DNA from 2 places in the Shewanella sp. P1-14-1 genome. Region 2 is predicted to be linked to the other one. Evidence: predicted binding sites of a transcription regulator. Region 2 holds the regulator's gene; the other holds the start of a gene.
What was found. The regulator sigma-54, encoded in region 2, starts transcription at its own class of promoters, with help from an activator protein. The targets are predictions, from matches to a motif close to GTTGGCACGNNNNTNGNNT.

Region 1 (12,597 bases), on a different contig from region 2:
ATGTTCATGTTCGCTTTTCACAATATCGAAGAAAAAGGGTGCCAACTCTATGACGGTTTAGCACGACTTAAATTAATTATCATAATAAAAGCAAAAACCATGCCTGTATGAGCTTTTAGCAGTGAACAGATGGAGATAAATTCTTTATTTCAAGGTAAAGGTTTTGAATGTGTGGTCGATACACTATCTATAGTGTGTTTAATGTGTGCTCTGATTGGACCTAAAGCCTGTTAGTGGCAACATTACTGAACCTAACATCACATCAATGCTGAGACGTCATTGTAATAAGGAATAAGCCATGAGCCGTTTAATCATTTTTCCCATTGCGTTGCTAGCGGCTGCTTGCGCTAGCGAGCCGCCTGTGTCGACAAATGAGTTAGCTTATGTAGAAAAGCCTACTGAAACTAGCTTTTGGTTTAGTGATGAACCTGAAGTGCAGCCTGCGCCTTTACAATATGACATTACTAAAGCCGGTCTAGCCCCTAAATCACATGTGAATATATTGGCTGAAAAAGTCGTAAATGAATTGGTATTACAAAATGACAGTTTACGCTCTGACCAACCTTTACTTGTAACCACTCCGGTTAATACCAGTGATTACAGCAAAACGGATGCTTTAGGCTTACAGTTACAGCAAGGTTTTGTTGCCGCTTTTCATAGTCATGAATTTAACTTGGTCGATTTAAACGTGGCGAATGCATTACGTTCAACTGAGCAGGGCGAGTTTATTTTAAGTCGAGATTGGAAGTTACTTCCGTCTGATTTGCCTGTTTCTCATGTTGTCGTTTCGACTATGGATACCACACCAATGGGCTTAGTTCTTAATGCAAGAATTGTGAATGTGACTAATAATCGGGTGGTGTCAGCAGTACAAACTTTTGTGAATATGAATAGTTTACCTGGCTATTTATCACCTTCAAATCAAGTCATTTTTCAAGATGGATTGCTTTTCCGCCATGAAGCGTCTGGTCAAGGTAATGCCGTAGTATTGGGAGCAAAATTATGAATAAGTTAGTGGTTCTATTGGTTTCATTATTGGTAATCTCGATAAGTGGTTGTGCAAGTAATGATAAATATGTGCAATGGGAAACAGAAGCGCCAGATCAGTTCCCTAAGTTAACTGCAATTGGTTATGCGCCTTTAGCGACTCAGCCTGCGAAAGAGCAGTCACATAAAGTTCTAATGGCCATGCAAGCGTCAAAAATCGCGGCATATCGAGAATTAGCAGAGCAAGTATATGGTCAACAGATTGATGCTCATAGTCAAATGAGCGACTGGATGCTCAATAACGAAACCGTTTCTGCCAATGTGTCAGGAATGATTAAAGGCGCGAAAGTAGTAAAAAGCTATCCTGCGGGTGATATGTATGTGACCGAGTTAGAGCTGGATTTTGCTCAGGTGTGGGATCTTTATCAGCAACAAAATCGCCCCCGTCGTGTAAAAGAAGTGACATACTTTTAATGTAAAATCCGACAGAAATAAAAACCGCCAATAAAGGCGGTTTTTTTATGTTTGTCATTAGCGATGCTGTTTTGCCATTGGAGAGATTGCAGCTGACCTAGGATGAACTGTCTACATGGCTTAAATCGATATTAGCTTTAGGCTTTGAGGTTTTGGCCTAAAGATGAAATTGTCGACGTTCGGCCTTTGTCGTTATAAGTTAAACTGGTGGCATTTCTACTCATTTGCATGGCTTGAGAAAAGCGATTTAAGCTCGCAATATTCAGTTCGATTAAGCTAGCATTTTGATTATTGATGTCTTTACACTCTTCGAGAATGGTTTTAGCTTCAGCGACTTTCTCAATGAGTTTAGGCTCTGAATTGAGCAAAGATTTATCAGGATGATTAGCTAATTTCTCATCATTTTGTTGAAGCGTATTCAAACACTCCACTTTTTCGCGTGCAAGTGCTAGCAAGGTGTCGGCATCTTGATCTGCTAAGGCCTGCTTTTCTGCAGATACAAGTTTTTTCAGCGACGACAACGTGCCGTGCTGAAAAGATAACAGCTGTAGTAATTCATTCATAATTTACTCTTTATAAAAACCCACATCATAACGACAAGGCGTAATGCGATGATGATTGTTTATCCAAGAGCAGGTATGACGCTACTCTTGGTCGAAATTTAGTCCGCTCATGTCAGCTTCAAAGCTTGCAATATTCGCCGCTAATTTTTCAGGGTCGACTTTATAACGTCCCTCTGAAATGGCTGACTTTATTGCATCAACTTTGCTTTGATCAATTTCAGGTAAAGATGCCATGTTAGTTTGGGCTCCTTGCAGCTGCTGTGCTTGCGAGGTAATGCTGACCGAATCACTTTTAATTGGTGCAGCCTGTTGCCCAGCTGACTCGGCAGCTTTTGGGGCAGCACCTGAGTCACGATTAGTACGCAACTGAGTGTGTGATGCTGTTTTAAGATTGTTAATATCAATTGCCATTTTAGGCTCCAGCGTAATTTATGGTTTTCCTAACAGGCTATCGACCCTGTTGGAAAAAACTTTAGGAATATTTTACATCCTAACTTCAACTTCGCCAACTCCGGTGACAATGACATCTAATCGTCTGTTTGAGTTGGCATTTCTGACTCTTATTGCATCGCCTATATTGCCATCTCTTAGTGCTTCACCAGCTGTTTTTATTTCAAAGCTATTTGTTTTTGCGTAAATGGATACCGAATCCCCCTTACAGACAAAACATAGGTTATTATTCAGCAATGGGGCTTTAGCTGCGACACGTCTTTTAGAGCGGGTGCCGATTATGTTGCTTGTGTCTGAGAAAAACTGTCCTCGGATACTGTGTTGGTCAACGTAATTAATTTCGATGGCTTCAGGAGTGATGAGCTCACCTTTTTCAATGATGCCAATTGCGGTGACGACGGGGTACATGACTTCGACTTTAACCGATAAGTACATTTGCCAAGGGTAATCGTAGTCTGGGCTGATGCAGCTAATTTTAACGGTATTGGTTCGATTAATCGGTCGGTCGCTTGCCATAGCAACAGAAAGAGGAGGGTAACAAGCGGGTGGCGTTAACCTTCCTTCTAAGCTTTGGGGAATGATATTCACTTTCGCATTGGGGGTGGCATTTGGACTGGTTGCAATTTTTTTTGCAACTGTCTCTTTAGCTAGCTCGGTGATGGTCGATAAAGTATAGGTAATAGTGCTTTGTTCACTGGCAAAAACCGGTAAATGAATGCAAAGAATGAGCAATAACAGTAATGTGTTTTTCTTCATATCTTGTTTCTAGCGGTGGTGGCCAGAATACCTCTATACTTTTAAGTTAAGCTAACAACGCTTTGATTTTGGATAAATGGTTATCGGGCAAATAAAGAGTCATAAGTTTGACTTTTTTGGCTTGAAAGCACCGATACGGTTTAAATAAGCAATAAGTATGCCTATTACCTAAATGCGATAGTCATCGCGACATAAATAATTGCAGCGTATGCTACAATTTGACAAATATGGCTTATGGTCGCTTTAAGTCATAAGTAATAAAGTCCTTAGGGGCAGTATAAATAAAACAAGGCAGGGTTATGTCGAGTATTCTTGAGTCAGTTAATAAACGTACGCAGCTTGTAGGTCAAAACAGATTAGAGTTGTTACTATTTAAGTTGAATGGACGTCAGCGTTTTGGCATTAACGTATTTAAAGTAAAAGAAGTGCTGCAATGTCCTCCGTTAACGACATTACCTCGTTTGAGTCCGCTGATTAAAGGTATTGCCCATATCCGTGGTTCAACCATCTCTGTGATTGATTTGAGTGCTGCAACAGGTGGGCGTCCTCTTACATCGACAGAGAATTGTTTTATTATCATTGCTGAATACAACCGAAGTATTCAAGGGTTCCTAGTCAGTTCAGTTGAACGTATTATCAATATGAACTGGGAATCGATTATGCCACCACCACAAGGGGCTGGGCGTAACTCTTATTTAACTGCGGTAACTGAAATCGAAGGTGAATTGGTTGAGATTTTAGATGTTGAAAAAATCTTAGACGAGATATCACCTGTTAAGACTGAAATCAGTGAAGAAGCTAATGAAGCGTTAACCATTGATCGTGACCAGCATTATCACATCATGGTCATTGATGATTCTGCAGTGGCCCGTAAACAAATTATTCGTTCGCTTGAGTCGCTTAATTTGCAAATTGATACCGCCATTGATGGTAAAGATGCGCTAGAAAAGCTTAAAGCGATTGCGACTGAGATGGATAATGTTGCTGACGAAATTCCTTTGATTATTTCGGATATCGAAATGCCAGAAATGGATGGTTATACCTTAACGGCTGAAATTAGAGACGATCCTAAGTTGAAAGACATTAAAGTGGTACTTCATACATCTCTTAGTGGTGTATTTAACCAAGCAATGGTTGAGAAAGTGGGTGCCAATGACTTTATCGCCAAGTTTAATCCAGATGAATTAGCATCTGCTGTAAATAAACACCTAATTTTATAAGCAATATTGATAAGTCTGACTATGATTAAATAGATAGTCAGACAGTTATTGTGAGCAATACGTTGTGCTTGTCGATAGTCGTGATAAGTTAATAAAAGTAACCTGTTCACTCTGAAGTGACGCTAGTGTCATTTCTTATAATAGGATGTAAATGTGACGAATAAATCACTCGCTGAAGCAGAATATAATCAGTTTAAGCTCTTTTTAGAACAGCACAGCGGCATTGTATTAGGTGACAACAAGCAATATTTAGTAAGAAGCCGATTAGCTCCTTTGATGGGTAAATATGATTTGCCGTCATTATCAGAAGTGGTTAAAAGGTCGATGAAGCCAACGGAAAGGCATTTAAGGGCGGAAGTCATTGATGCAATGACAACGAATGAGACCTTATGGTTTAGGGACAAATATCCGTTCGAGTTGCTCAATAATGCATTATTACCTGAATACAGTCGCTTAGGAAGACCGTTAAAAATTTGGTCTGCTGCTTGTTCTTCAGGGCAAGAGCCTTATTCACTCGCGATGACGATTTTGGAATACCAGCAACGTAAACCAGGCGCATTACCTGGTAATGCAACCATACAAGCGACAGATTTATCTCCGTCAATGCTTGAGCGTTGTAAAAATGCTGAATACGATAGTTTAGCCCTCGCTAGAGGGTTATCACCTGAGCGTAAGCGCCAATTTTTTGATCCTTTGCCTTCTGGTAACATGAAAGTGAAAGATAATGTGAAGCGTTTGGTAAACTTTAGGGCACACAATCTTCTTGAAAGTTATAGCCTTTTAGGAAAGTTTGATATTATTTTTTGCCGTAATGTTCTGATTTATTTTGCCCCAGAGGCAAAAGCAAAAATATTGCGGCAATTTGCTGCCGCTTTAAATCCTAACGGTATTTTGTTTTTAGGGGCGTCAGAGTCTATCTCGGGATTAACGGACGAGTTCAATATGGTTAGGTGCAACCCTGGTATATATTACCAGAAGAAGAGTTAACTATAATTTATTGTAATAGTTGAATATTTTTATTTATTAATGCCAGCATTCGTTGGCATTTTCATTTTTATCATTTCATTTCTAATAATCTAATTTTTTTGGCATAAGCTTTGCTTTAATTCTGTCAGTTAGCTGGTGGAGGCAATTTTATGGCGATTAATTTTGAAAATGGTTTAGGTATACATCAATACTCTTTGGGCATACGTGCACAACGGGCTGAAGTGCTATCCAGCAACATCGCCAATGCTAATACGCCAGGCTATAAAGCTCGAGATGTCGACTTTGCTGCAGCAATGAACAGCGCACGTGCTAAGCAAAGCGGATTACAGATGAGTCAAACAACTGACAAACATTTCGACTTGAAAGCGCAAAGCCAAGAAAACGTAAAGTTTAGAGTGCCTAATCAACCAGATACGGGTGATGGCAACACCGTTGATTCTCAGCAAGAACAAGCGGCCTTTATGCAGAACTCCTTGGAATATCAAATGTCACTGGGTTTTCTTGAAAGCAAGTTCTCAGGCATGCGTAAAGCTATTAGAGGTGATTAATCATGAGTCTATTTAATATTTTTAATGTGTCGGGTTCTGGTATGTCAGCACAATCAGTGCGACTTAATACTACCGCCAGTAACATTGCCAATGCTGATTCAGTTTCCAGTAGTGTTGATCAAACTTATAAGGCTCGTCACCCGATTTTTGAAGCCGAAATGGCCAAAGCAAGCCATGAGCAAAATAGTTCTCACAGTGTCAGTGTTAAGGGCATTGTTGAAAGTGATAAACCGTTATTAAAGGAGTTTTCTCCTGATCATCCTATGGCTGATGGTGACGGCTTTATTTACAAACCGAATGTCAATGTGATGGAAGAGATGGCGGATATGATTTCAGCATCTCGTTCTTATCAAATGAATGTCCAAGTGGCTGATGCGGCAAAATCAATGCTGCAACAAACACTTCGTATGGGTAAGTAATATGAATTTTGTGGGGGGTAAAAGATGAGCCTCATTAATCCTTACAGCAGTCAGTCTTTACCACAGACTCAATCTGCTAGTAGTACTGGTATTGCATCCAATACACAAGAAACAGCCAGTACAGGGAATGCATTTTTAGACAGTGTGGCCTTACAAGGAGAGCCAGAAACACCTGAACCTAATAGCCAGGAACTGACTCAATCAGATTTCTTTGCTTTATTGAGTCAACAGTTATCAATGCAAGATCCGTTTAAGCCTGTTGAAAACGATCAAATGATTTCGCAAATGGCATCATTCTCAACCGTTGACGGCATTGCCAAGTTGAATGAAGAAATTCTCAACTTAAATAACTTAACGAGTTCGAGTCAGGCGCTGCAGGCTTCAAGTTTAGTAGGCCGTAAAGTGTTAATTCCGTCTGATACGGGGCACATATCGTCAGATAGTCCAGAAGTCAATGGCGTGATAAGTACACCAACTTCTATCGATACCATAACAGTCAGTATTGAAGATGAAAGTGGCCAAGTTATTAAAACCTTTGAAGTTGACGGTTCTGCAGGCGGTAACATTGATGTGTCATGGGATGGGCTAGATAAAAATGGCGACCCAGCTCCTGAAGGCAATTACGCGATAAAAGCGAACGGCAAAATTGATGGAAAATCAGAAGATTTAGCAGTATCGACCTATGCGCATGTGACTAGCGTGTCACTGGGTAACACCACAACAGGGGCAATATTAAACCTACGTGGTATTGGTGGTATTCAGTTGTCAGATGTTTTAGCTGTCACTGAAAGTTAATTAGCTTATCAAATTTAAAGCTGGCAGCTGTGGCAGTCAGTAAAACAAACAGAATGAGTAGGAAAGGGGTGAATTATGTCGTTTAACATTGCTTTGAGTGGTATTTCTGCAGCTCAAAAAGATCTCAATACCACTGCGAATAACATTGCTAACGTTAACACCGTAGGCTTTAAAGAATCTCGTGCCGAATTTGCTGACGTATATGCTAATTCAATTTTCTCTAACAGCAAAACTGCTGTCGGTGGCGGTGCGACAACGACACAGGTTGCACAGCAATTTCAGCAAGGTAGTTTACAGTTTACCAGTAACTCTTTAGATATGGCGATAAGTGGCGGTGGTTTCTTTGTGACATCATCAGGTGTGGGAGTTCAAGATCACGCATTCACTCGTGCTGGCGCATTTAAAGTTAACTCAGAAAGTTACATGACTGATTCTGCTGGTAACTATTTACAAGGGTTCCCTGTCGATGCTGACGGTAACTCTACCTCGGTTAGTTTAACGACGACTCAACCAATTAAGATCCCTGATACGGCAGGTAGCCCAGTGAAAACTGAGAATATTGGCCTTCAGATGAACCTTGATGTGGGTGAAACGCCATTAGATCCTGCTAACTTTGATCCCAACGATCCTGACACGTTTAATAAATCGACTTCAGTGACGATTTATGACTCACTTGGTGAATCGCACATTATGACCACCTATTTTGTTAAGCCGACAGAAGGGGCTTATACCGGTGAAAGTAATTGGGTTGCATTCTATGCTGTAGATGGCAAACAAGTTGACCTTGACCAAGCAAATGGTGGTTCATACGGCGCTGATACGACTGGTGACGGTGTTGCTGATACGACAAGATTTGCTGAAAATGCATCAGGCTGGAAAGGCTCGGTATTAAAATTCAATGATGCGGGCGCATATACAGGCTCAGATCCTGCGGTGGTTGAAACTGTTGAGCTGGGTGTTAATGGTGCTAACGTATTAGGCCCTGGCGCTGATGGCAGTCAAAAAGTCACCGTTGGATTTAATAATCCAACTCAATATGCATCTCCATTTGAAGTGACTGAGTTAACTCAAGATGGTACCACCGTCGGTCGTTTGACTAACGTAGGTATTGGCGAAGATGGCTTAGTGACAGCAAGTTACAGTAACGGTTCGACTGAACCATTAGCTCGAGTTGCTTTGGTTCGTTTTGCTAACGAGCAAGGTTTAACCCAAGTGGGTAATACTTCTTGGAAAGCCAGCTTAGATTCTGGTCCAGCGCTAGCAGGTGAAGCAAATAGTGGTACCTTTGGTAGTATTCGTTCATCGGCGCTTGAACAATCTAACGTTGATTTGACCACTGAGTTAGTGGATTTGATTTCTGCACAACGTAACTTCCAAGCGAACTCTCGTACACTTGAAGTGAATAACACGTTAAATCAGTCGATTCTTCAAATTCGATAAGTTTGACTTGTTTTGACAAAGAGTTGCCGCAACGGCAACTCTTTGCCTTTTCGTTTTTTGCCTCTTATTGTTTTTCTTTTCACTTCCTGCTTTTCAAATACATTTCATTTAGTTAGCCATTCTCTATTCACAATTTATATATTGGCACACTCATTGCTAGTTCTAGTTATATCTTTAGTTATGTAAAAAGTTTGACGGAGCGGCAGATGGACAAATTACTGTATGTTGCCATGAGTGGGGCAAAGCAAAATATGAATGCTTTGGCTGTTCGTGCCAATAATTTAGCCAATGCGAATACCGATGGTTTTAAAGCTGATTTGGCTCAAGCTCGCTCTATGCAAGCATTTGGGGAAGGCTTACCGACACGTGTCTTTTCTATGACTGAAAGCCCTGGGCAAAATTTTAGTTCAGGCCCAATTAAAACTACGGGTCGTGATTTAGACATTGCGATTAAAGATAAAGGTTGGATTGCAGTGCAAGGTGCTGATGGCGGCGAAGCGTATACCCGCTCCGGTAGTCTAAGTTTTGACAGTACAGGCTTATTAACTAATGGTCGAGGCAACCCTGTTATGGGAGAGGCTGGATCGATAGTTTTGCCGCTACCAATCGACAAAGTTCAAATCTCGCCTGATGGCATTATTTCTGTAAGACCTCAGGGTGCAACTGCGGATGTGGTTGAAGAAGTGGCACGAATTAAATTAGTTAATCCATCAAATGAAGAAATGATGCGTGGCGAAGATGGGTTATTTAGGCTGACTTCGGGCTTAAATGCGCCGAACGATCCTAATGTGAATATCGAAACAGGGGCTGTTGAAGGCAGTAATGTTAACGCTGTTTCAGAAATGGTGGCGTTAATTGATATCCAGCGTCAATACGAAATGCAAGTGAAGATGATGAAAAATGCCGAAGAGCTAGACCGTGCTTCATCATCCTTAATGAGAGTTAGTTAGGAGTAATAATTATGCATCCCGCTTTATGGATCAGTAAAACAGGCTTAGATGCCCAACAAACCGATATTGCAGTTATTTCTAATAACGTGGCGAATGCGAGCACCGTAGGCTACAAAAAAAGCCGTGCAGTATTCGAAGACTTGCTATATCAAACAGTTAATCAAGCTGGTGGTATAAGTGCAGATAATACTAAGCTGCCGAATGGTTTGAACATTGGTGCCGGTACTAAGGTCGTGGCAACTCAGAAAATGTTCACCCAAGGTAACATGTTAACCACTGATAACTCTTTAGATTTAATGATTGAAGGCCCTGGATTTTTTGAAGTCGAGATGCCTGATGGCACCGCTGCTTATACCCGAAATGGTCAATTTAGCTTAGATGAAAATGGCCAGATTGTGACTCCAGGTTCTGGTTATGTCGTGCAACCGTCAATCACCATACCTGATGATGCAACTTCAATTACAGTTTCTGCCGAAGGTGAAGTATCAGTAAAATTATCTGGCGCGACAGAAAGCACAGTTGTTGGACAGTTAGCCATGAGCGATTTCATTAATCCATCAGGGTTAGATCCATTAGGGCAAAACTTGTATACCGAAACTGGCGCAAGTGGAACGCCTATTCAGGGAACAGCTTCTTTAGATGGCTTAGGCGCTATTCGCCAAGGGGCATTAGAAACATCAAACGTTAATGTGACTGAAGAGCTAGTAAACCTGATTCAAAGTCAGCGTATTTACGAAATGAACTCTAAAGTGATATCAGCTGTTGATCAGATGATGTCTTACGTGACTCAGAACCTATAACTGTTATTGAAAGGAACTGGATTATGAATAAATACCTAGCGTTAGCATCCGTTATTTTCATTGCCGGTTGTAGTTCAACGCAACAAAAACCTATACCTGATGATCCATTTTATGCGCCAGTGTATCCAGAAGCACCACCAACTAAAATGGTGTCGACGGGGTCGATTTACATGGACCATCAATCGTCGAGCTTATATTCAGATATACGAGCACATAAAGTCGGTGACATTATCACAGTGTTGTTAAATGAATCGACTCAAGCTAAAAAAAGCGCCAATAACGAAATCAAAAAAGACTCTAATTTGAGTGTTGACCCTATCTATGCTGGTGGCGGCAATGTGACCATTAAAGGTGTACCACTTGATTTACGTTATTCTGATGCGATGGACACCAAGCGTGAAGCTGATGCTGACCAATCAAACAGCCTTGATGGCAGTATCTCAGCTAACGTGATGCAAGTGCTCAGTAATGGCAACTTGGTTATCCGTGGTGAAAAATGGATTTCGATTAACAATGGCGATGAATTTATTCGTGTTACAGGCATGGTAAGAAGTCAAGATATCACTCCTGAGAATACAGTTCAGTCAACTCGAGTAGCCAATGCCCGCATTCAATATAGCGGAACGGGTACATTTGCAGATGTTCAAAAAGTAGGGTGGTTAAGCTCATTCTTTATGAGCGAATGGTGGCCTTTCTAAGGAGTATGCCATGAAAATTTCATCTTTATTTATCTCCATTGCCCTTACCGCCTCAGTTGCATTAACGGTATTTTCTGCGCCAGTTCAAGCGCAGCGAATTAAAGATATTGCCAACGTTCAAGGTGTACGTAGTAACCAACTGATTGGTTATGGCCTTGTGGTTGGTTTGCCCGGCACTGGTGAAAAAACCAAATACACTGAACAAACATTCAGAACCATGCTGAAAAACTTTGGCATTAATTTACCTGATAATGTGAACCCTAAAACCAAGAATGCGGCCGTGGTAGCGGTGCATGCAGAGATGCCAGCATTTATTAAGCCCGGTCAAAATATTGACATTACCGTATCGAGTTTAGGTGAAGCAAAAAGCTTACGTGGTGGTACTTTACTGCAAACCTTTTTAAAAGGGGTTGATGGCAATGTTTACGCTATTGCGCAAGGTAGTCTAGTGGTCAGTGGTTTCAGTGCAGAAGGTTTAGATGGTTCGCAAGTGATTCAAAATACGCCAACAGTTGGGCGTATTCCTGGTGGCGCGATTGTTGAACGCAGTGTGATGAGTCCATTTGCGACTGGGGATCACCTAACTTTTAACCTACGTCGTTCAGATTTTTCTACCGCTAAAAGTATGGCAGATGCAATTAACGACTTTTTAGGTCCAGGTATGGCAAGAGCGTTAGATGCAACCTCTATTCAAGTCAGTGCGCCTCGTGATGCATCACAGCGAGTTTCTTTTTTAGCGACATTAGAAAATGTTGAAGTCGAGATAGCTGATGAATCTGCGAAAGTGATTGTTAACTCTCGCACTGGCACCATTGTCGTTGGCCAAAATGTGCGTTTAATGCCTGCAGCTGTGACGCATGGCGGATTAACGGTCACCATTGCAGAAGCAACGCAAGTTTCGCAGCCAAATGCATTTGCAAATGGTCAAACGGTTGTCACTACTGATAGCACCATTGATGTTGCTGAAGAAGACAGTCGAATGTTTTTGTTTGACCCAGGTACGACATTAGATGAGCTAGTACGAGCAGTAAACCTGGTTGGCGCAGCGCCTTCTGATGTGCTTGCAATATTAGAAGCGTTAAAGATGGCAGGCGCTTTGCATGGTGAACTTATCATCATCTAAATATTGTCGGTACGACTATGGAAAAGCTGTCAAATTCATCGCACTTTCTGGATCTAGGAGGACTAGATTCATTACGTTCTCAGGCTCAGAAAGACGAGAAAGCGGCACTTAAAGAAGTCGCTAAACAGTTTGAAGGTATCTTTATTCAAATGCTGATGAAAAGCATGCGTGATGCTAACGCAGCTTTTAAATCAGACAGTCCAATGAACAGTCAAACCACTGAGTTTTTTGAGAACATGCGTGATCAACAGATGTCAGTGGACTTGTCTGATAAAGGTATGCTGGGCATTGCTGATTTAATGGTTCAGCAATTATCACCTCAAGATACACCATTTAAGCCTGCCTCTGTCCTTCGTGGCGATATTGATGCAAACATTCAACATGGTT
Region 2 (12,597 bases):
TCGATTTTAACTAGCGGTATCAGTGTTGCCGTTATCACAGGCCGAAAGTCTGCCATTGTCGAAAATCGAATGACGGCGCTAGGTGTTAGCCATATCTATCAAGGGGTAGACGATAAGCTCACACCATTTAAAGAGTTACTCAGTATTTATAATGTAACGCCAGATGAAGTTGCCTATATCGGTGATGACATGGTTGATTTACCCGTTATGAAAGAAGTGGGCTTAGCTGTTTGCGTAGCAGATGGTCACCCATACGTAAAACAACATTGCCAAATGATCACTCGCATTAATGGCGGTAACGGCGCTTTACGTGAGTTAACTGATTTACTGCTTGTTAGCCAAGACAAGTTCGAAACAGCCCACGGAATGAGTATATGAGCCGTACCACCCTCGCTATTCTCGGCTTCTTTGGTGCAGCATTAGTTTTATACTGGCAAGTGCAAGTGAAGCGTAGTCAAATGGAAGCCAATAAGCTTCCCGATCCCGCGCGTCCAGAATTCATCGCTAATGACTTACGAAGCACAGAATTTAACGAGCAAGGATTAGTACAAAGCCGGGTGTCAGCAAAACACATGGAACACTTTCAGCAAACCAATGAAACCCTATTCACTGAGCCTGTATACCTTATCTATCCAGAAAACGGCGAAGCTGAGTGGCAATTAACCGCTGAATTAGGCAAGCTTAATAAAGAAACTGGTAAAGTGGTGCTAGAAAAAAATGTTATTATTGATGCAATAAACATCAATGAACCAGTACAATCGCTAACCACAAGTATGCTTGCGTTAGATTTAAATACCATGATCATGACGTCTGATCGACAGATTAATGTCTCAGGACAAGATTTTAAAATACAAGGCTTAGGCCTTTATGCTGATTTAAATGCCGAAGAGTTAGAGCTTTTAAGTCAGGTAGAAGGAACATATGAAGCAAAGTAAAACACTGACATTTTCACTCAATAAGCTTATGAAAACAGACTTTATTAGAAAAAGTATTCTTGGTATGAGCCTAATGGGATTGAGCTTAGTGACAGTCACCGGCGTTCATGCTAAAGAAGGTGATTTACAACAAGAGCTTAAAGTTGCTGCCGTCAGCCAAAAAGCAGATATTAAAAATAACCAAGTGATTTTCTTCGGCCCAGTGAATGTGACGCAAGGCACCATTAATATTAATGCCGATCAATTACGTGCATTCAGTGAAGAGTCGGGTGGCAAAAAAACCATGATTGCGACAGGTAATCCAGCCACCTTCTCACAAGAACTCGATGATGGCCGTATCGGTACCGCAAGTGCAAACGAAATAAAATATGAGCTTTCGACCAGTATTTTAACCTTAAAAGGCAATGCAAAACTTGACCAGGCAGGCAGTCAGGTTACAGGTAATCTCATTAGCTATAATATTGATAAACAGCAACTGATCGCTGAAAGCACAGGTGAAGGAAAAGACAGAGTTATCACAATTTTTCAGCCAGAAAATTACCCTGACTTGAATAAAGAAAACGAAGAACTTGATAACTCAGACGAAGCGCCGTTAGAAAATAATGATTCGCTTGATAACCCAGATGCTGATACGACTGACAATGTACCTAGCAATGTAACTGAGAATCAAACAGTGACTCCTGAGGCAAATGCTGTTGAAACTAACACTGATGCCCTCCTTGAATCAGTCACCCCTCAAGAATCTGATATTCAAAACTCAACCAATGCAGACATAACGACCCCTGCGGCAGAGCAAAAGCAATAATGACACAAATTACCTTAACAGCTGAGAACTTAGCAAAAAGCTATAAAAGCCGCCAAGTTGTCAAAAACGTTAGCCTAACCGTTAAAACGGGTCAGATTGTTGGTCTTTTAGGACCAAATGGTGCAGGTAAAACCACAACCTTTTATATGGTTGTAGGCTTAGTCAAAAGCGATAAAGGTCGTATTTTGATTGATTCTGACGACTTGACTGCAGACCCAATGCATTTACGTGCTCGTAAAGGTATTGGTTACTTACCTCAAGAAGCCAGCATTTTTAGAAAACTCACTGTGCACGATAACATCATGGCAGTGCTGCAAACCCGCAAAACCTTATCGAGTGAGCAACGAATCGAAGAATTAGAGCACTTATTAGAAGAGTTCAATATTACCCATATTCGTGACAGCCAAGGTATGGCTCTATCAGGTGGTGAACGTCGACGTGTAGAAATAGCACGCGCTTTAGCCGCCAATCCTAAGTTTATTTTATTAGATGAACCATTTGCGGGTGTTGATCCTATCTCTGTGATAGATATTAAGAAAATTATTCAACAACTAAAAAATCGTGGTCTTGGAGTATTGATTACCGACCATAATGTCCGTGAAACACTTGATGTATGTGAACGTGCGTATATTGTCAGCCACGGAGATTTAATTGCTGAAGGTACGCCTGCTGAGATCTTAGACAATCAGCAAGTCAGGTCAGTATACTTAGGTGAGCAATTCAAGCTATAGTTAGCATTCTTTAGTGTACAAGCATGGCATTTTCGCGGCCAACCAGTCCCACTTTTTAGCGTTATACACTAGACTCAAAACTTAACGCTAATTTTTGGCAAAGTAGAACCCAAGTTCGGTTAAAGTCTAGCTAACACTTACAAAGGTGCTAGACCCATAACATTGTAGTCGCGATGATGAAATTCAATTAGGGATAAGCGGTAAATGAAAGCCTCACTCCAACTTAAAATGGGTCAACACCTGACAATGACCCCGCAGTTGCAACAAGCCATTCGCTTATTGCAACTTTCCTCTTTGGAGCTACAGCAAGAAATTCAGCAAGCACTTGACTCAAATCCTCTTCTTGAGCTTGAGGATGAGTTTGCCAAAACAAAAGAACCAGTCAAAGACAATGCTCAGCAAACTGACACCGATTTTAGCGATAACAGCCAAGTCAGCGTAGAAAAAGACACCTCATCAGTCGATACAACAGAGTCACTTACGAAAGAGTCCATGCCTGAAGACTTACCAATGGATACCACTTGGGATGAAGTCTACACCGCCTCTCCTAACTCAGGTTCTGGCGCTGTAAGCCGTGATGACGATATGCCATTTCAAGGTGAAACGACTGAAGGTTTATACGAACATTTAGAATGGCAAAAAAACTTAACCCCATTTTCTGAAAATGACCTCGCCATTGCGACAGCCATCATCGACGCAATTGATGATAGAGGTTACTTAACCCAATCAACAGAAGATATTCTCGATGCACTCGGTCTTGAGGATATTGAACTTGATGAGGTTGAAGCCGTATTAAAGCGTGTACAACATTTTGATCCAGTGGGCGTCGCTGCAAGAAATTTAAGCGAATGTTTGATGATTCAATTGGGACAATACCCAAGCGAAATCCCTTGCATAGAAAATGTAAAATTACTGATATCTGAACACCTAGATTTAATAGCAGGTCGTGATTTCAGATTACTAATGCGTAAAACCAAGCTTAAAGAAGATGATTTACGCGAAGCGATTCAATTTATCCAAACACTGAACCCTCGCCCAGGGTTACAAATTACTCCAATCAAAGATGAGTACGTCATCCCAGATGTCACAGTGTTTAAAAAGAATGGCCGTTGGGTCGTAGAATTAAACCCAGATAATATGCCTAAAATAGGCGTAAATCAGCAATATGCCGCCATGGCAAAAGGCTCAGCCAATCAAGCTGACAGCCAATTCATTCGCGGTCACTTACAAGAAGCCAAATGGTTTATTAAAAGTATTGAAAGCCGCAATGAAACCCTGTTAAAAGTGGCAAATTGTATTGTTCAATTCCAGCAAGGTTTCTTTGAGTTCGGCGAAGAAGCCATGAAGCCTATGGTATTAAATGATATTGCCGAAGCGGTAGAGATGCATGAATCGACCATCTCACGGGTTACAACTCAAAAATATATGCACACCCCTCGCGGCCTTTTTGAACTAAAATACTTCTTCTCTAGCCACGTAAGTACCGATGATGGCGGAGAGTGTTCATCTACAGCAATCAGAGCCTTTATCAAAAAGCTGGTCGCTGCAGAAAACCAGAAAAAGCCACTTAGCGATAGTAAAATGGCGACGCTACTGGCTGAACAAGGGATCAATGTTGCTCGGCGTACGATCGCCAAATATCGTGAAGCAATGCTCATCCCTCCCTCAAACCAACGCAAAAGCTTATAAGCCTTTGTTATTGGAGGATGATCTATGCAAATTAACCTGACTGGACACCATATCGAAATTACTCAATCTTTACGTGAGTATGTGCAAACTAAGTTTTCAAAGCTTGAACGTCACTTCGAACAGATCAATAATGTTCACGTTGTGCTCAATGTACAAAAGTTACAACAGATTGCCGAAGCTAAATTGCACCTCAAAGGAGGTGAAGTTTTTGCCGTATCTCAAAACGCAGATATGTATGTCGCAATTGACGCCCTGATAGACAAATTAGACCGTCAGGTAATTAAACACAAAGAGAAGTTAATTAAACACTAACGATGGAACTTCGCACCATCCTGCAGCCGGCGTGCACTACCTGTGCCACTCCGGGCAGTAAGAAAAAGGTACTGGAACTTATCAGCAATTTAATGGCTGACCAGTACCCTACTCTATCTTCACAAGCTATTTTCGAAAGTTTAATAGCACGTGAAAAAATGGGTAGCACAGGTATCGGCAATGGCATTGCGATTCCACATGGGCGTTTAGACGACATTGAATCGCCGATCGCTATTTTGATCAAATGTGAAGAAGCTATCGACTTTGATGCTATTGATAAGAAGCCAGTAGACATTTTATTTGCCTTATTGGTTCCTTCTGAGCAATGTCAGCAACACTTAAGCACGTTATCAAGTATGGCTGAGAAATTAAGCGATAAACTCATCCTTAAAAGACTTCGAAAGAGTCATGACGCTACAGAACTGTATCAGGTTATTACTGCATGAAACTTGTCATCGTATCAGGACGATCGGGCTCAGGTAAATCAGTTGCTTTAAGAGTGTTAGAGGATTTAGGTTATTACTGTGTTGATAACCTGCCTCTCCCACTGATTGGCAGCCTACTAGAGCAGCTAAAAGGAAATAACGAACTTGTCGCCATCAGTGTTGATGTGCGTAATATCGAAGAGCAAGGCAAAGTATTAGAGCAGCAAATCGCTTTGTTGTCCGACGATACCACGATCATTAGTTTATTTTTAAATGCCAATGATCAAGTACTGCTAAAACGATACAGTGAAACACGTCGATTACACCCGCTGTCAAAAAATCAAATCTCATTACAAGAAGCGATTCAACTTGAAGGTCGATTGCTCGAACCAATTGCCAAAATGGTTGATCACTACATCGACACATCTCAGCTGAATATTTACGATTTGAGCGATCAAGTCCGACAAATTCTTATGGGCAGTGTTGATAAAGAATTAGTCATTCACTTTGAATCATTTGGATTCAAGCACGGTATGCCTACTGAAGCCGACTTTATGTTTGATGTCCGCTTTTTGCCAAACCCACATTGGGAGCCTGAGTTAAGACCATTAACGGGTCTTGATCAACCAGTACAAGAATTCTTAGGCAGACAACCCCTAGTCAATAAGTTCATCTGGCAGATTGAGAATTTATTTGATACTTGGATGCCGCACCTTGAGCGCAATAATCGCAGTTACCTTACCATCGCGATTGGCTGCACAGGTGGACAGCATCGCTCAGTTTATATTGCAGATCAACTCACACAGCGCTTCAGTAACAGTAAACACCAAGTTAGCGCTCGCCACCGAGAGCTCAACCTGTGACGATGAATATCTCCAGAGAAATCACCATCAGTAATAAACTTGGGCTTCATGCTCGAGCGGCAACAAAATTAGCTATATTGGCTACGGAATTTAAAGCCAGCATTACCTTGATTCAAGGTGACAAACAAGCCAGTGCAGCGAGTGTGTTAGGTTTATTAATGCTAGAAAGTGGTATAGGAAAAGTGATTACTGTTCAGGCTGAAGGCCCTGATGCACAGCAAGCACTAGATGCGGTTTGCCAACTGATTAACGACAAATTTGACGAAGAAAGCTAACCCTTTTATATGATTTAACGCTTTCAGGCCTACTCGTTGCTAGTTATCACTTACTAGCAAAACATTGAAATTTACGACTCCAGACCGCTAACAACCATGCTTTATTAACCTCATATCCTACTCGGGAATACGCTTAAACTAAGCTTTTGCGCTGCTCAAAGCGCATTAAACCAATCAACAGCAAATTATCAACAACAAACAGTGATAGTTAACTATAATAATGTCATGACCCACACCATAACCTGCTTATTTTTTATACGGCAATCAACGCCATATTAGAAACTGCTTCTCCCTTTACACACTGTTAAGTTAATATTAGCAATCGAATTTTTGAGGAGTGGCGAATGAGTATCGAAGTGATAGATAGCGAACTTACAGAACAGCGCCTAAATCAGCTCACCCAAGCACTTGGTAGTGGTATGTTTGTGCATGTGCGCAATATGCTGCATGATATGGCCGCTTCTGATGTCGCCCTCATTCTTGAGTCATCTCCCCCTAAAACACGCCAAGTGTTGTGGCAACTTATCGACCAAGAACAAGCCGGTGAAATTCTTGAAGAACTCGGTGAAGAGTTAAAAGATTCGCTTATCAGTGGCATGACACCTGAAAAAGTTGCGCAAGCCACTTCAGGAATGGACACCGATGACCTGGCTTATATTTTACGTAGCTTGCCAGATGCAGTGTATAAGAAAGTGCTGCAATCGATGAGTAGCCAAGACCGTCACCGAGTTGAACAAGCGTTATCCTACCCTGAAGATACTGCCGGCAGTATCATGAATACCGATACCGTGACTTTACGTCCCGACGTGAATATTGATGTGGTACTGCGTTACTTACGCCAACGAGGCAATTTACCCGATACGACAGATACACTCTATGTGGTCGACAAAAACGACCATGTACTTGGCGGGGTCCGTTTAGCCGATCTATTAACCTGTAACCCTAGCGAAACGATCCGCAGCATCATGGATCCGGAGCTTGAAAGTATCCCTGTTGATATGCCAGATAATGAAGTGGCACAGTTATTCGAACGTCATGACTGGATTTCAGCCCCTGTCGTTGATGAACAGCAGAAGTTATTAGGCCGTATTACCATTGATGACGTCGTCGATGTTATCCGTGAAGATGCCGAGCACTCCATGATGGGGATGGCGGGGATGGATGATGACGAGGACACATTCGGTCCCGTCATGAAAAGTACCTTCCGACGTTCTTTGTGGTTAACAATCAATTTATTTGCCGCTTTACTTGCTGCCTCTGTCAGTAACATGTTTGAAGGCACCCTTGAGCAGTTTGCCACTATTGCCATTTTAATGACCATTGTTCCGAGCATGGGCGGCGTTGCAGGTAACCAGACATTGGCTTTGGTCATTCGTGGTATTGCTCTTGGGCATATTGGTCAAAGTAACTCTCGCTGGTTAATAGGCAAAGAGTTAGCCATTGGTTTCCTTAACGGCATCATGTGGTCAGTGTTGGTATTTTTTGCCGTTTGGCTGTGGAAAGACGATATGGCCTTAGGTGGTTTGATTGGTGGCGCCATGCTAATCAATATGACTGTTGCAGGTCTTGCAGGCGCCAGTATTCCACTCTTACTGAAAAAGTTGAACATCGATCCTGCTTTAGCAGGAGGTATGGTGCTTACCACAGTAACCGACGTCATCGGCCTATTTGCCTTTTTAGGTTTAGCGACGATCTTCTTAATGTAGTCAATATCCGACCTTCGTATCTCACTAAATCCATGCCAAACGGCATGGATTTTTTTAATCCTTCTAAATCATAAACGACTCACTGTAATACTCCTCATTCATACTGATTAAGTGATCATGGTTTACCGTTAATGTCACTAGAAATGACGCCCAAAAAGTCTGGTAAATTAAATTTACCAATAAATCACCACCTTGCACCAAAATGGATAATTTGCACCAATGTAACACAACGAATTTTTTTAGAGTTAACACACTAAAAAACTAACCAACTGTTAATTAACGATAAAATATTTATTTCAAAATTGGCACGACTATTCCATATAGATATATACCACCTTAGAGGTAGATGCATTTTTGACCAATTTATGACTCGATTAGAGATGTAATATAGGGAGTTAAGTATGAATTATCTAAGAATGTTCATTGAAAACTGTCAATATCAGTGGCACTTCTTCCATCACCTTGGATTGAGCAGCTGGGATATTGATAACAATCATTAATCTAAAAACCTCTTAATTTTTATGAAGGTTCGTGGTTAACAAAATTGAGTAGTAGGAACAATGATGACGACACTAAATCGAATATATCCAGATGAATTACAGCAACAAGTAATCAAGGAAGTAAAAGACAATAATCGATTAATTTCAGATGTTGCCAAGCAATATAATGTGTCAGCAAAAACCATTTACCAATGGGTGAAGAAAAGAAAACAACCTCTAAAATCAGTGAGTAAACAACAAGATTTAGCCACTGAAATTGCAACTGAAATAGCAAATTTGCAGAAAAGGCTATTTCAACTGAATCAGGAATTAGTGTCAGTAAAAGGACATTAAATTCAACGTTTCGGAAAGAAAAATGACTTTAGCATTCGTCCCCATCGGAAGCTAAACAATCGCAGTGATTTTTCTTTCCAATTTTATTTTCAAACATTGAGCGCTAACAACTCATCGTTTGAAGGCAGTTCCGACAAGAAAGGATGCGTTATTTTCGTCCCCCAGCGAAAATCTCTCTCCCCCACCTCTCTTGTCAATTTTATACCGTGGCATAGCCTAACGCTTAGCGTTACAAGAGTATGGTTGAGAATAGGCAGCCACAGCCTGCAAGTCAGGTAAAAGTTTCAAGATAATGATTGCTGTTTAACTCCCCGTAGACAGCAATGGCTATTTTGAAGTACGTTACAGGGTCTAATAACAATAATATGTAACGATAAAATGTCGAAAGACAATGCAAACAAAAGCCCTAATGAAATGGATTCATTAGGGCTTTTACCTTTCTAGGCATAGTATACAGCGCTACTGCCAACGAATGAGCGACAGGCTCTAAAAAACAATGGTTAATTATTGCTTACCTTTTTCAAGTTCAAAATAACGCTCAGTCGACCAGTCAAAATAATACTCATGACCATCCCATTCATAGTAGGTATGACCATCACGTTGTATCACTCGTGCATTGTCTGGCAACTTGCTAATCCCTTTTGCATACTCAATGCTAGTGGTTGTTCGTTTTGGCGCTTCAACTGCTGTGACTGGTTCAACATAGTTATTACGGGATTGGTTGTTCATATAACGATCACGGTAATAACGGTCGTAATAATCGTATCGATAAGGATAACGCCAACCATTGCCCCATCTTCCTCCCCAACCATTATAGCCCCAACGGTTATACCAGCGGTTATTCCAACCACTGCTCCATCCTACGCCAATACTGGGTCCCCAATAATTGTTGTAACCTACTCCCCAGCGTACTGACGAACCTGAATAACGATCATAACGATGACTGCCAGCCGAATGGCGATGTTTAGCACCATTTTCTGTAGCAACAGCGCTCATTGAAGAAGTACGAAAAGATTCAGCCATAACATGTGAAGGCAGAATAGCCAGAGTCAGGCTTATTGATACGAATAACATCGACAATCGGTGAGGTTGACTGAATATTGCCATTTGATCGCTCCTAGGCTGAAAGATCACAAAGCCAATTAATATCAGTTTACCCTAAAAAGCCACTGAACCAATAATCTTGGCTTAACCCAATATTATATAAATGCTATAGTGCGCCCCAAAGAGCGATTATAAAAAGAGTGAATTAGCCATGAGTTTTAAGGATTTACGTAGCTTCATCGATCACCTCGAAGCCAATGGTGAATTAAAGCGTATTAGTTATCCTGTTGATCCTAATCTAGAAATGACGGAAATTGCCGATCGTGTACTTCGTTCTGGCGGTCCTGCATTGCTTTTTGAAAATCCAACAGACAAATCTATGCCTGTTTTAGTGAACTTATTTGGCACTCCAAAACGGGTTGCCATGGCACTCGGTAAAGAGGATCCTCTCGCCCTACGTGAAGTCGGTGAGTTATTAGCATTCTTAAAAGAGCCAGAGCCACCTAGTGGTTTTAAAGATGCGATCGCGAAAATCCCAAAATTCAAGCAAGCACTCAATATGCCGCCTAAAACGGTCCGTAATCCACCATGCCAAGAAATCGTCATCACTGGCGATGATGTGGATCTAACAAACTTACCAGTTCAACATTGTTGGCCTGGTGATGTGGCACCTTTGGTGACTTGGGGTTTAACCATCACTAAAGGCCCGCGCCAAAAACGCCAAAACTTAGGTATTTACCGTCAGCAGTTACTGGGTAAAAACAAATTAATTATGCGCTGGCTCGATCATCGTGGCGGCGCATTAGACTTTAAAGATTTCAAAGAAAAGCACCCTGGTGAGCGCTACCCTGTGGTCGTTGCTTTAGGCTCAGATCCTGTCACCATCCTAGGTGCGGTGACACCTGTACCTGACTCAATGAGTGAATATGCCTTTGCAGGCTTACTGCGTGGTGAACGCACTGAGGTCTGTAAAGCGATTAGTTGTGACTTAGAAGTTCCAGCCACCAGCGAGATCATTTTAGAAGGTTATATCGACCCTGAAGAAATGGCAGAAGAAGGTCCCTATGGTGACCATACTGGTTACTATAACGAGACAGACAAGTTCCCAGTTTTCACCGTCACTCACATGACACAGCGGAAAGACGCCATATATCACAGCACTTACACTGGCCGTCCACCTGATGAGCCGGCAATGTTAGGCGTGGCATTAAACGAAGTCTTTGTGCCTATTTTACGCAAGCAATATCCTGAAATTATTGACTTCTACCTGCCGCCAGAGGGCTGCTCGTACCGTATGGCAGTCATTTCAATTCGTAAGCAATATGCAGGTCATGCCAAACGCGTCATGATGGGAGCTTGGTCTTTCTTACGTCAGTTCATGTATACCAAGTTCATTATTATTGTTGATGAAGACGTGAATTGTCGTGATTGGCAGGATGTCATCTGGGCTATTACCACCCGCATGGACCCAACTCGCGATACCGTCATGGTCGACAATACGCCGATTGATTATTTAGATTTCGCTTCTCCTGTAGCGGGTTTAGGCTCAAAAATGGGACTGGATGCCACCAATAAATGGCCAGGCGAAACCGACAGAGAATGGGGCACTCCGATAGTGATGGATCCCAAAGTGAAAGAAAAGATTGATGATATTTGGGAAGAATTAGGTATTGATGATGCACCAACGCTATAATGGTGATCTATATCACACTAGCGCAACCTAGACCCTACATATATAAAAGAAAATAACCCTTCATAGAAAGGGCTAAAAGGATGTTAGATGAACACCATTCGCTGTAAAGTTGTTAGCGTCACCCCATTTAACGACGCCGTGTTTCAGGTCACCTTACAACCTGAAGCGGCGTTTGATTTTAAAGCAGGTCAATACTTATCTATTGTCATGGGCGAAAAAGACAAACGTCCATTCTCAATTGCTTCAGCGCCAGGTGCTGAACTAATTGAGCTACATATTGGTGCTGCTGTCTCAGAAAGCTACCCAATGCAAGTCGTTGAGCGCCTTAAAACCAATGACTACATAGATATTGAAGCTCCAGCAGGAAATGCATTTTTACGTCAAGAAAGTAACCGTCCACGTATTATGGTTGCTGGCGGTACAGGGTTTTCGTACATCAAAAGCATCATCGAGCAACAAATTGCGACAGGCCAAACCGTCGCGACTCAGTTTTATTGGGGTTGCCGCACAGAAGAAGCCATGTACTACCAAGCTATCGCGCGTCAATGGCATGAAGAGCATAACTGGTTAGAGTTTATCCCAGTGGTTGAAGAAGCCCCTGCTAACTGGAATGGTAAGCAAGCCAATTTATTAGCACAAATTAAGCAAGACTATGTCAGCTTAGTTGGCTATGACATCTACATTGCTGGCCGCTTTGATATGGTCGGTGCAGCCCGTGAAGTATTTCGTGAAATGGGTGTCGATGAAGCCCATCTCTACGGAGATGCATTCGCCTTTATTAAGTAATAAAGGCGAATTCATAGCAAGCTATTCAACCTTCTCAGAATTGAATCCTTGTTGTCCAACAAAAAGCCGACTATCTCAGTCGGCTTTTTTGTTATTTGCGCTCGTTTACAGCATCAGCTTAAGGGCTAGAATTGCACCTTATCGTACTTAGACCAAGCGACTAAACCATCCATAAACGGTAAAATCCACACCGCAGTATCTTTGGTCTTGTGTACCCTGAAAAGCGTCATATTCGTGACTTGGATATCATCACGTCTAATTTCTCGATAAAAACGCATTGCAGATGGGGTAACGAAATCAGGTTTGATAAACTCTTTATGTTCGATATTGGTATAAAAAACATCAACATCATAGTCGCCAATCTTTTGTTGATATTGATTAAACGTCCCTCGTGTTTTCCACTTAATTGGCGTAGTTACACAGTCTTCATCAGTAATACAGGTCGTGGTATAAATTTGGCCACTGGTGTCATCTTCATAAACCAAAGACAGACTAAAATC

Region 1: the regulator sigma-54 is predicted to act here: its motif matches at 3,377-3,395, upstream of flgA (flagellar basal body P-ring formation chaperone FlgA).

The regions. Positions count from the first base shown of each region.
Region 1 covers NZ_LKTL01000016.1:74,187-86,783, reverse strand. The annotation lists gene AN944_RS12985 (flagellar assembly protein T N-terminal domain-containing protein) at 1-2, opposite strand, end outside; gene AN944_RS12980 (FlgO family outer membrane protein) at 299-1,006, shown strand; gene AN944_RS12975 (LPP20 family lipoprotein) at 1,003-1,461, shown strand; gene AN944_RS12970 (flagella synthesis protein FlgN) at 1,599-2,024, opposite strand; gene flgM (flagellar biosynthesis anti-sigma factor FlgM) at 2,106-2,435, opposite strand; gene flgA (flagellar basal body P-ring formation chaperone FlgA) at 2,508-3,230, opposite strand; gene AN944_RS12955 (chemotaxis protein CheV) at 3,530-4,450, shown strand; gene AN944_RS12950 (protein-glutamate O-methyltransferase CheR) at 4,604-5,437, shown strand; gene flgB (flagellar basal body rod protein FlgB) at 5,587-5,985, shown strand; gene flgC (flagellar basal body rod protein FlgC) at 5,988-6,404, shown strand; gene flgD (flagellar hook assembly protein FlgD) at 6,429-7,199, shown strand; gene flgE (flagellar hook protein FlgE) at 7,275-8,639, shown strand; gene flgF (flagellar basal-body rod protein FlgF) at 8,846-9,589, shown strand; gene flgG (flagellar basal-body rod protein FlgG) at 9,601-10,389, shown strand; gene flgH (flagellar basal body L-ring protein FlgH) at 10,413-11,087, shown strand; gene AN944_RS12910 (flagellar basal body P-ring protein FlgI) at 11,098-12,210, shown strand; gene flgJ (flagellar assembly peptidoglycan hydrolase FlgJ) at 12,228-12,597, shown strand, end outside.
Region 2 covers NZ_LKTL01000005.1:66,722-79,318, forward strand. The annotation lists gene kdsC (3-deoxy-manno-octulosonate-8-phosphatase KdsC) at 1-378, shown strand, start outside; gene lptC (LPS export ABC transporter periplasmic protein LptC) at 375-935, shown strand; partial or broken gene lptA (lipopolysaccharide transport periplasmic protein LptA) at 1,000-1,545, shown strand; gene lptB (LPS export ABC transporter ATP-binding protein) at 1,740-2,471, shown strand; gene AN944_RS04890 (RNA polymerase factor sigma-54) at 2,676-4,160, shown strand; gene hpf (ribosome hibernation promoting factor) at 4,185-4,472, shown strand; gene ptsN (PTS IIA-like nitrogen regulatory protein PtsN) at 4,475-4,918, shown strand; gene rapZ (RNase adapter RapZ) at 4,915-5,760, shown strand; gene AN944_RS04910 (HPr family phosphocarrier protein) at 5,763-6,035, shown strand; gene mgtE (magnesium transporter) at 6,380-7,741, shown strand; gene AN944_RS04920 (transposase) at 8,305-8,574, shown strand; gene AN944_RS04925 (hypothetical protein) at 9,079-9,681, opposite strand; gene ubiD (4-hydroxy-3-polyprenylbenzoate decarboxylase) at 9,830-11,311, shown strand; gene fre (NAD(P)H-flavin reductase) at 11,399-12,097, shown strand; gene AN944_RS04940 (winged helix-turn-helix domain-containing protein) at 12,223-12,597, opposite strand, start outside.